Regions from separate parts of the Achromobacter pestifer genome, predicted to be linked through region 2. Evidence: predicted binding sites of a transcription regulator. Region 2 holds the regulator's gene; the other holds the start of a gene.

Region 1 (5,823 bases), 2.4 Mb from region 2:
CGCGCAGGATCAGCTTGATGCCGGCGTTCTGGTCAGGCGTGTCGCCCTTCAGGTCGGTGATGGCTTGCTTGGCGCGCAGCAGTGCAACGCCGCCGCCAGCCACAACGCCTTCTTCCACTGCGGCGCGGGTGGCGTGCAGGGCATCTTCGACGCGAGCCTTCTTTTCCTTCATTTCGACTTCGGTGGCAGCGCCAACGCGAATCACGGCAACGCCGCCGGCCAGCTTGGCCACGCGTTCTTGCAGCTTTTCACGGTCGTAGTCGGAAGTGGCTTCTTCGATCTGGATGCGGACTTGCTTGACGCGAGCCTCGATCGACTTGCTGTCGCCAGCGCCGTCGATGATGGTCGTGTTTTCCTTGCCCACTTCGATGCGCTTGGCTTGGCCCAGTTCAGCCAGGCCGGCCTTTTCCAGCGACATGCCGGTTTCTTCGGAGATCACCGTGCCGCCCGTCAGGATGGCGATGTCTTCCAGCATGGCCTTGCGGCGGTCGCCGAAGCCAGGAGCCTTGACGGCGGTCGTCTTCAGGATGCCGCGGATGTTGTTCACAACCAGGGTGGCCAGGGCTTCGCCTTCGACGTCTTCCGCGATGATCAGCAGCGGACGGCTCGACTTGGCAACTTGTTCCAGCACGGGCAGCAGGTCACGGATGTTGCTGATCTTCTTGTCGAAAATCAGGACATACGGATCTTCCAGAGCGGCAACTTGCTTGTCCGGGTTGTTGATGAAGTAGGGCGACAGGTAGCCGCGGTCGAATTGCATGCCTTCGACGACGTCCAGCTCGTTTTCCAGCGACTTGCCGTCTTCGACGGTGATGACGCCTTCCTTGCCGACCTTGTCCATCGCGTCAGCGATGATCTGGCCGATGGAGGTGTCGCTGTTGGCGGAGATCGAGCCGACCTGGGCGATTTCCTTGCTGGTCGTGACCGGCTTGGATTGCTTCTTCAGTTCAGCGACGGCGGCGGCGACAGCCTTGTCGATGCCGCGCTTCAGGTCGATCGGGTTGAAACCGGCGGCAACGTACTTCAGGCCTTCCATGACGATGGCTTGAGCCAGCACCGTGGCGGTGGTGGTGCCGTCGCCGGCGTTGTCGGAGGTCTTCGAGGCAACGTCCTTGACCAGTTGCGCGCCGATGTTTTCGAACTTGTCCTTCAGTTCGATTTCCTTGGCGACGGACACGCCGTCCTTGGTCACGGTCGGGGCGCCGAACGAGCGCTCCAGCACGACGTTGCGACCCTTGGGGCCCAGGGTGGTCTTGACAGCGTTGGCGAGAACATTCACGCCGCGGACGATGCGCACGCGGGCGTCGTCACCGAACAATACTTGCTTGGCAGCCATTTCTTAGCTTCCTTCGAAAATTCGTTTGAGGCGGGGTTTACTGGACCACGGCGAGGATTTCGTCCTCGCGGATGACGAGCAGCTCTTCGCCGTCAACCTTCACGGACTGGCCGGCATACTTGCCGAACAGCACCTTGTCGCCAGCCTTCAGGTCGACCGGCAGGATCTTGCCGTCTTCGGTCTTCTTGCCGGGGCCGACGGCCACGACTTCACCCTGGTCGGGCTTTTCAGCGGCGCTGTCGGGGATAACGATGCCCGATGCAGTCTTGCGCTCGTTTTCGAGGCGTTTGACGATCACGCGATCGCCCAGGGGACGCAAGGCCATGAGGAACTCCTGTTGCTAAAAGAGAAGGGAATGATCGGTTAGGCCCGGGAACGCTTGTTAGCACTCACCGGTGTCGAGTGCTAATTATAGGGATGATGTTCTAGGGTTCAAGGGGGAGGGGGCGGGTTGTTACATATTGGGGGAAGCTGGCGAGCGTCGAACCTCACTGAGGTCGAAGTTCATGTCGAATTTCATTCAACTGGAGATTTGGTTCATTGAACTTGGCATGTAACAGGTAGATCGCGCTGGCGTGCGGCTTCTAGCGGAGTGCTGCCCCTTTCAGCCCAAAAGTTGCTCGCCCTGCGCATTTCGGCACAGGAGCGCTATGGCGAACTTCTGGTTCATTGAAGTTGGAAAAAACGAAAGAAATGGTTCATTCAACTTGGGAATCGGCCGAAAAAGTTCGCTAAGGATGGCGCGGAAGCAGCGAGGATTTGAGTCCGTCACAAATGGACCGCGATGGGTCGGAAACGGGGCTAAACAAGATTCGGTTCGGGAAATAGATTCTCTGCCATGAAATCTACAAATGCCCGGACCCGGGGGGATAGCTGCCGATTGGACGGCCATAAAACCCAAAACGTGCTGGAACTACCCGCCCACCGATCCAGCACACTCTGAAGCGCGCCACTTTCCAATGCCGGTTGAACGGCAAAGTCCGGCAGGCAGGCAATGCCGTGGCCCTGCACAGCCATATGCAGAAGCGTCTCGACATGGTTGCTGGTCATGCTGGCCGTCAGACGAATCACCGTTTCCGACGGGGGGCGGATCAATGGCCATTTCTCTAGCGTGCCGGTAGTCGGAAATCGGTGCATCAGGCAGGCGTGTTGCGTCAGTTCTTCCGGATGCAGCGGAGTACCTCGTTGTGCGAAGTAACCAGGCGCACCGACATACACGAAGCGGCTGCTGCCCAGGCGCTTGCTCAACAAACGGGAGTCGCTGAGTTCGCCCGTACGCACCACGGCATCGAAGCCTTCGGCTATGACATCCACTAGCCGGTCGCTGAAGTCCAGATCCAGCTCAATCTGGGGGTAGCGATGAGCAAAGGCCGATAGCGCCGGCAGCATCAGACCGCTGACCAATGGCAGACTCACCCGCAGGCGGCCTCTAGGACTGGCGGTTGTGCTGGCCAATTCATTCTCCGCCGCGGCGATTTCAGCCAGGATTCGTCGACAGCGGTCAAGGAACAGTGTGCCTTCTGGTGTCAAGCTGACGCTGCGGGTACTGCGCTGAAACAGGCGCACGCCGAGCTTTTCCTCAAGCCGGGCTACCCCCTTGCTGATTGCCGACGCGGAGACGCCCAATTGGCGCCCAGCAGTCGCGAAGCTATGCACCTCAGCGACCAGAACAAAAATTGTCATACCACTCAGGCTATCCATTTCGCCTCCAATAAGTGACAAATTAGTCATGTTAGCGATGAATTTACCCATATTTTTGGCAAATTGATTCCCATGTAGCATTAATTGGGAGTGCCACAGCGGAACTCCGCCCACGCCTTGGCCTGCGGCGGCGTGAGGATTCTGCGTGGCTTTAGCCTATTGCCTGGATACCCGATGACAGCCAGCACTTCAGCCGCAGGCTCGACAGCCTACAAAGCACCACTAATCTTGACTGGCTGCCTGACAGCAGCGGTCATCCCATTGAGCATCGCCGGCCCCGCCGTGGTGGTGCCCTCAATCAATCAGGCTCTTGGGGGGAGCGCCGCGGAACTTACTTGGATCATCAACGCCTACATCCTTACCTACGGCAGCGCGACTCTAGCTGCAGGGAGTCTAGCGGACACGTATGGGCGCAAGCGGCTGTGGTTGGCTGGCATGGTTCTGTTCGCGCTCGTAACGGCTGCAATTCCTTTTATGCCATCCGTTCTGTGGATCGACATCTTGAGGCTGATCCAGGGGCTAGGGGCAGCTGCAGCGTTCGCGGGCGCAATGGCCGCATTGACACAGGAGTTCGACGGCCACGCGCGCACTCGTGTTTTCAGTTTGATCGGGACGACCTTTGGCGCGGGAGCTGCATTTGGTCCGTTCCTAGCCGGACTCTTGATCGATACCGTGGGTTGGCATTGGGTGTTTCTACTGCCGGCATGGGTTGCATTGCTTGCTTCCGTCCTGATCTCGCTATTCGCACGTGAAACACGTGATCCCGAAGCCACAGGGTTGGATTGGCCTGGAGCTATCACCTTCACTATCGGGCTCGCTGTACTCACCTACGGCCTCATTCTCGCCCCCGAGAAGGGCTGGGGCCACACGTCGGTACTTACTTCCTTGGCGAGTGCCGTTGGACTGTTGATGGCCTTCGCCTTCATTGAACTGCGGCGAGCCAAGCCTATGCTCGACCTCTCCCTATTTGACAACGCGCGGTTTGTAGGAGTGCAGGTGTTGGCGGTTGCGCCGGCCTATGCGTATATCGTGCTGCTCATCATATTGCCCGCCCGATTCATCGGGATGGAAGGCTATAGCGCGTTGGCGGCGGGGAAGATGATGATTGCGTTATCTGCGCCATTACTGGTGGTTCCTTTCATCGCAGGCCAACTGGCGCGCTGGATCAATGTTGGCGTGTTATCAAGTATTGGTCTTGCCATCGCTGCGGCCGGTTTGTCCTGGTTGGGTTACGGCATCGCTGGCGATGTCCAAAGTAACCGCTTGGCCGCGATGCTGCTGATCGGCGCGGGTATCGGTTTGCCATGGGGCCTTATGGACGGTCTGGCGGTCAGCGTGGTACCCAAAGAGCGGGCCGGCATGGCGGCGGGGATCTTCAACGCGATTCGTCTGGCTGGGGATGGCATCGCTATCGCAGCGGTCGGGGCCATCCTGTCTGCTCGGATTCTATCGGGCTTGGCAGCTGCAGCGGAGGATAGCGCGTCAGGTCACATGAAAACGAGCGAGTTGGTGAAGGCTTCGAATCGGCTGGCAATGAGCGACCTGCAAAACGCCATGGCCCAGCTACCGATGATGGAGAAAAATTCTTTGCTGCGGGTGTATGAGAGCGCCTTTCAGTTCCAGCTCCTTGTGTTGGCAGCGGCTGCGGCAGCGACAGCAGTTTTGGTATTTCTACTGTTGGGAAAAACGAAGATGCATAACTGAGTCGCGCAGGCTCAGGGCAGAGCCTTGCAACGCGTAGGGCCTACGAAGATGCCATGATCGAAGAACAGCTTGACCAGCGCCCGATAGCACGCGTCCGCACGACCGGCAGACCCTGCACTAAGAACGGGAGGCTCGAATTGGAGTCATCCCGTTTTTTTTGTTCGGACTAAAGCCGTCTCGATAAGCCGCGCTTGTCGCCGGAAAATTAGGGTTATCCGGGATTCTTTATGCTTAAACTTTTGTGAAGAATGAGCGGCAGATGCAGGGCCGCCGCCGCGATGAGGCATCAAGGCGGTTCACCGTGGTGCGGCAAGTGACGCACACGCGCGGGATAGCGGGGTGACCCCCCATAAGGAGAATCGCATGCTGTTGCGTAGACGTTGTCTGGCCATGATGATGCTGGCGTTGACTGGCTGGGTGACGGGCAGCCATGCGCAAACGCCGTCTCAGGCCTGGCCCGCCAAGCCCGTGCGCCTGGTCGTGGGGCTGGCGCCCGGAGGGCTGGTCGACGTGCTGGCGCGCACGGTGCAGCCGCACTTGGCCGAGGCCTTGAAGCAGACCGTTATCGTGGAGAATCGGGGCGGCGCGGGCGGCAACGTGGCGGGAGCCGAGGTTGTGCGCAATGGTGGAGACAACCATACCTTCTTGCTCAATCCATCGACGACCGAATCGGTCAACCCGCTGATGTTCGCCAGCATGCCGTTCGATCCGCAGCGGGACCTGCGGCCGGTTGCCTTGCTGGCCAACAGCCAGTTGTTCCTGTTTGTCCGGTCATCGCTTGGCGTCGATACGCTCGAGGAGTTCGTGGCATACGCGCGCAAGCGGCCCGATCCTCTCAATTACGGTTCGGCCGGAAACGGCACGACGCCGCATCTGGCCGGCGAGCTGCTCAAGCAGGCTACTGGCATGCAGGCCACCCATGCGCCGTATCGCGGCGTGGCGCCGGCGATACAAGACCTGGCAGCGGGCCAGATCGACTTCGCGTTTGGACCTGCCACGGTCTTTCCCATGGTGCAATCGGGCAAACTGAAGGTACTGGCGGTGGCGAGCCGGCAACGCGCTGCCGTGGCGCCCGACATACG
Region 2 (5,823 bases):
CGGTCTGTTCGACGATGACGAAGTCGCGGATATGCAGGGTGCGCAGCATGTCGGGGCGCTTACTACTCTACGTTGTCGGAGGCTTCGGGCATCAGGTTCCAGTGCAGCTTGCGGCGCAGGGTGGAGAAGAAACTGTAGCCTTCGGGATGCACGAAGCGGATGGTATAGGGCGCGCGCTGCACGACGATGCGGTCGCCCGGCTGCAGGTCGGACCAGGTCTGCATGTCGAAATGCACGCTGGCGCCGACCTCCACGCGGCCCATGGCCGTGAGCGTCATGTTCAGCACGCCGCTGTCGGGAATGACGATGGGGCGGTTGGACAGCGTTTGCGGCGCCACGGGCACCAGCACCATGGCGTTCATGCCCGGATGCAGGATGGGGCCGTTGGCCGACAGCGCGTACGCGGTGGAGCCCGTGGGCGTGGCGATGATCAGGCCGTCGGCGCGCTGCGTGTACATGAAGGCGCCGTCCAGCTCCACCCGCACTTCGATCATGCCGCCGCGTCCCGCGCGGTTCAGCACGACGTCGTTCAGGGCGGACGCGGAATACATTTTCTGGTCGCCGCGCCACACGCTGCCTTCCAGCAGCATGCGTTCCTCGATCTGGAAGCTGCCTTCGAGCACGCGCGCCAGGGCGCCGTGCGCGTCCTGCAGCGCGATGTCGGTGATGAAACCCAGGCGCCCGTGGTTGATGCCGACCAGCGGCATGCCATAGGGAGCGAGGTGGCGGCTTGCGCCCAGCACGGTGCCGTCGCCGCCCATGACCACGGCCAGCGACGCGGTCTTGCCGATTTCCTCGAGCGTGGCGACGGGGTATTCGGTCAGTCCGGTATTGCGCGCCGTGTCCGCATCGATGAGCACCTGCCGGCCCGCTTGCGTCAGCGCGTGGGCGAGTGCTCTCAGCGGTGTGTCCAGGCCGGTGTCCTGGTATCTGCCGATCAGGGCTACGGTAGGAAAATGCATGGCTGCTTGCGTATCAAGAAAGGCCAGACCAGAAGCCGAAACCTGCCCGGAATGGGCGGTTTAGCCGATTATATGGGGCCGCATATGGGCTTGCGGGACAAAAATCGCCTCAATTGAAAAAGATTCCCTAAAATACTTGCTATGGATGACCGCGCACGCGCACTACTGAAAGCGTTGATCGAACGCTATATCGCCGATGGGCAGCCAGTCGGCTCGCGGACGCTATCGAAAGTTTTCGACTTGTCCCCGGCCACGATCCGCAATGTGATGGCGGACCTCGAAGAACTGGGCCTGATCCACAGCCCGCACACCTCCGCCGGCCGCGTTCCCACGCCGCGGGGCTACCGCATGTTCGTCGATTCGCTGCTGGCGGTGCAGTCCTACCAGCTCGAACCGCACAACATGGGCGAGATGCTGGCAGCCGCCGAACCCACGCGCGCCGTCAACGCCGCGGCGGCCTTGCTGTCCAACCTGACCCAGTTCGCCGGCGTGGTGCTGACGCCCAAGCGCGCGCAGGTGTTCCGCCAGATCGAATTCATCCGCCTGTCCGACAAGCGCGTGCTGCTCATCATCGTCACGCCCGACGGCGACGTGCAGAACCGCATCCTTTTCGTCCAGCGCGACTATGCCGAGGCGGAATTGCTGGAAGCCGGCAATTTCTTCAACATGCATTTCGCCGGCAAGTCCTTCAACGCGGTGCGGCAGACCCTGTCCACCGAATTGGCGCAACTGCGCGAAGACATCTCGCGCCTGATGCAGGCCGCGGTCGAAGCCAGCGCGGAAGCCGCCGAGGACGGCGACGCCATGGTCATCTCCGGAGAGCGCAAGCTGCTGGACGTGACCGACATCGCGTCCGACATGGACCGCCTGCGCAAGATGTTCTCGCTGTTCGAGAAAAAGACCGACCTGCTGCAGCTGCTGGACGTGTCCACCCGCGCCCAGGGCGTGCAGATCTACATCGGCGGCGATTCACAGCTGGTGCCGATGGAAGAGGTCTCGGTCATCACCGCGCCTTACGGCGTGGACGGCAAGGTCGTGGGCACGCTGGGCGTGATCGGTCCCACGCGCATGGCCTACGAACGCGTCATTCCCATCGTGGATATCACGGCGCGCTTGCTGTCCAACGCCCTCAGCCACAACCAGTAGGTCCATCCAAAGCTACGTCCTCCTTGCGGAGGAAGGGGAGTGTTTGTGTTTCTTCGCCTGTTCAAGTACCTGTGGCCTGAGCGCTATCTGCCGGAACCCGAGCAGGAAGACCCCTTCGATGAAGACCCCGCGCCGCGCGGGCCGGGCAAGGTCGGCGTGCTGCTGGTGAACCTGGGCACGCCGGACACGCCGGGCAAGCAGGACATACGCAAGTACCTGGGCGAGTTCCTGTCCGACCCGCGCGTGATCGAGATTCCGCGTTATCTGTGGAAGCCCATCCTGCATTGCCTGGTCTTGACCATGCGGCCCAAGAAACTGGAGCCGCGCTACGCCGGCGTCTGGATGAAGGAAGGCTCGCCGCTGATGGTGTACAGCCAGCGCCAGGCCGATGGCGTGCGCGCCGCCCTGGCCGAAGCCGGGATCGACGCCGTGGTGGAGCTCGGCATGCGCTACGGCAACCCCTCGATCCCGGACGCCGTCTCGCGCCTGCGCCGGCAGGGCTGCGAGCGCATCCTGACCGTCCCGCTCTATCCCCAGTACGCCGCCAGTACCACCGCCACGGTGGTGGACGCGGTCACGCGCCATGCCGGCCGCCTGCGCGATCAACCCGAACTGCGCTTCATCAAGCGCTTCCACGAAGAGCCGGCCTACCTGGATGCGCTGGCCGGCCGCATCGAGCGCTACTGGCAGGAGCACGGCAAGCCGCAGAAGCTGGTCATGAGCTTCCATGGCCTGCCGCGCTATTCGATCGAACTGGGTGATCCCTACTACCGCGATTGCATGGACACGGCGCGTCTGCTGTCCCAGCGCCTGTCGCTGCCGCGTGAACAGATCGAGGTGACCTTCCAGAGCCGCTTCGGCACCGCCCGTTGGCTGGAGCCCTATACCGAACCTACCCTGAAGGCGCTGGCCGCGGCCGGCGTGACCGAGGTCGATGTGGTGTGTCCGGGTTTTGTGGCAGACTGTCTGGAAACCCTGGAAGAGATCAGCCTGGAATGCCGCGACGCCTTTATCGGGGCCGGCGGCAAGCGCTTTCGCTACATTCCGGCGATCAACGACGATCCTGCCTGGATCGCAGGGCTGGCCGACCTGGTGGCACGCCACTTGCAGGGATGGCCCACGCAAATCACGGACTTGAAGGAGAAGGCGCATGCACCATGATCCCAAGACTGGAAAAATCGTCAAAAAGGGGCAGGTCAGCACCCCTGTGGACGAAGATCAGGTGGAACACGAACTGGACGAGGCGCTCGCCGAGACCTTTCCCGCCAGCGATCCCATCGCAATCAGCCCCGAGCCCGACGAGGACCGGGACGTGGATCGCGCCCTGAAGGACAGTTTTCCCGCTAGCGATCCAGCCGCGCCCGCGCAGCCTCACAAGAAGTAGGCTGCCGCGGCGGCGGTCCGCCGTTAGCCGGGTGGTGGCAGAAAACGCCGAATTCGTGCTTGCAGTCTTAGATTTGACGGCATTTGGCAGAAATTGGGCGGATTATTGATTACATTCCACGTGCCTCTGCTACCCGGAGCCGTCAGGGAATATTTGCTTTCCCGGGCTTGAAATAGGGGTATTGGCCCCCATTCATGTCTGCGAAAGCCATACTTTTTGGAGGATTCCCCATGACGGCACCCCATGAGCCTGTAGATCAGACGCCCGAAGTCGGCCAGAACGCCGATGCGGCCTCCGCCGCCGAGGACGCCGTGCAGGCCGAGCTGAACGAGTTGCGCGCCCAGCTGGACGCCGCCCAGGCTACCGTCAATGAGCAGCAGGACCAGCTCTTGCGCGTACGGGCCGAAGCCGACAATGTGCGCCGCCGTGCCCAGGAAGACGTGTCCAAGGCGCGCAAGTTCGGCATCGAGTCGTTCGCCGAAAGCCTGGTTCCGGTCAAGGACAGCCTGGAAGCCGCACTGGCCCAGCCTGACCAGACCGTTGAAACGCTGCGCGAAGGCGTCGAAGTCACGCTCAAGCAGCTGACGGCCGCCTTCGAGCGTAATCTGCTCAAGGAAATCGCGCCGGCGCAGGGCGACAAGTTCGACCCGCACCAGCATCAGGCCATTTCGTCGATTCCCGCCGAGCAGCCCGCCAATACCGTGGTGCAGCTGCTGCAAAAGGGCTATGCCATCACCGATCGAACCCTGCGTCCGGCGTTGGTGGTGGTGTCCGCCGGCCAAGGCTGAACCGGCCGCGCGCCATGACAGATCCCCGGTTCGACCCCGCCCAGGTATTCCAGGTGTTCGGCATGCGTCATGTCGACACCCAGGGATTCGACGCGGCGGTGGTCCAGGCGCCGGGGGCGGACCTGCGTTGCGTGTTCCTGTGGGGCCAGGATTGCTACAACTGCAATCTTTTCAAGCAGGCGGCCTTGCTGCATCAGGACACGCTGCTGGGACTGGGCCTGAGCTGGTTCGAGGCCGATGTCTACGCGGATGAAGCGCTGGGCAGGCGTTTTTCCCTGCATGGCGTCCCCACTTTTGTGCTGTACCGGGCCGGCAAGCGGCTGGGCCGTATCACGGGTTGGCCCGGGTTGCCCCAGTTCACGGCGGCCATCCACCGTCTGCAGGACGCGGCTGCGGAAAATTCCAGCCAGGCGTCTTGAAAAACCCCTCGGGCAGCCCCAGTTATGTGGGGACAAGAAGTTTCTCTCTATTTTCACAGATTCAATCAAGGTAACCGACCATGAGCAAGATTATTGGCATCGACCTGGGCACGACCAACAGCTGCGTGGCTGTCATGGACGGCGGGCAGGTCAAAATCATTGAAAACGCTGAAGGCACTCGCACCACCCCCTCCATCGTTGCCTACATGGACGATGGCGAAACCCTGGTGGGCGCGCCGGCCAAGCGTCAGGCTGTGACCAACCCGCGCAACACCCTGTACGCGGTGAAGCGCCTGATCGGCCGCAAGTTTGAAGAAAAGGCTGTGCAGAAGGACATCAACCTGATGCCTTATGCCATCGTCCGCGCCGACAACGGCGACGCCTGGGTGGAAGTGCGCGGCAAGAAGATGGCGCCTCCCCAAGTGTCGGCTGACGTGCTGCGCAAGATGAAGAAGACCGCCGAGGACTACCTGGGCGAAGAAGTGACCGAGGCCGTCATCACCGTGCCCGCCTACTTCAACGACAGCCAGCGCCAGGCCACCAAGGACGCCGGCCGCATCGCCGGCCTGGAAGTCAAGCGCATCATCAACGAACCTACCGCTGCCGCGCTGGCGTTCGGCCTGGACAAGACCGAAAAGGGCGACCGCAAGATCGCCGTCTATGACCTGGGCGGCGGCACGTTCGACGTGTCCATCATCGAAATCGCCGACGTGGATGGCGAAAAGCAGTTCGAAGTGCTGTCGACCAACGGCGACACCTTCCTGGGCGGCGAAGACTTCGACCAGCGCATCATCGACTACATCATTGCCGAGTTCAAGAAGGAACAAGGCGTTGATCTGTCCAAGGACGTGCTGGCCCTGCAGCGCCTGAAGGAAGCCGCCGAAAAGGCCAAGATCGAACTGTCCTCGACGCAGCAGACCGAAATCAACCTGCCGTACATCACGGCGGATGCCTCGGGTCCGAAGCACCTGAACCTGAAGATCACGCGCGCCAAGCTGGAAGCGCTGGTCGAAGAACTGATCGAACGCACGATCGAGCCCTGCCGCGTGGCCATCAAGGACGCCGGCGTGAAGGTTTCCGACATCGACGACGTGATCCTGGTCGGCGGCATGACTCGCATGCCC

What was found. Region 2 encodes HrcA, which represses chaperone genes, less so after heat shock. Its sites were predicted from a motif close to TTAGCACTCNNNNNNNNNGAGTGCTAA; they were not measured.
Region 1: groES (co-chaperone GroES) is a predicted target of HrcA. The motif match lies at 1,719-1,745, and genes of this name have one in related genera.

The regions. Positions count from the first base shown of each region.
Region 1 covers NZ_CP053985.1:3,805,175-3,810,997, forward strand. Annotated here, with positions in the region: gene groL (chaperonin GroEL) at 1-1,336, opposite strand, end outside; gene groES (co-chaperone GroES) at 1,374-1,661, opposite strand; gene FOC84_RS18240 (LysR family transcriptional regulator) at 2,138-3,037, opposite strand; gene FOC84_RS18245 (MFS transporter) at 3,212-4,741, shown strand; gene FOC84_RS18250 (Bug family tripartite tricarboxylate transporter substrate binding protein) at 5,105-5,823, shown strand, end outside.
Region 2 covers NZ_CP053985.1:1,422,971-1,428,793, reverse strand. Annotated here, with positions in the region: gene recN (DNA repair protein RecN) at 1-49, opposite strand, end outside; gene FOC84_RS07035 (NAD kinase) at 63-962, opposite strand; gene hrcA (heat-inducible transcriptional repressor HrcA) at 1,104-2,108, shown strand; gene hemH (ferrochelatase) at 2,154-3,269, shown strand; gene FOC84_RS07020 (hypothetical protein) at 3,259-3,492, shown strand; gene grpE (nucleotide exchange factor GrpE) at 3,723-4,280, shown strand; gene FOC84_RS07010 (thioredoxin family protein) at 4,295-4,699, shown strand; gene dnaK (molecular chaperone DnaK) at 4,780-5,823, shown strand, end outside.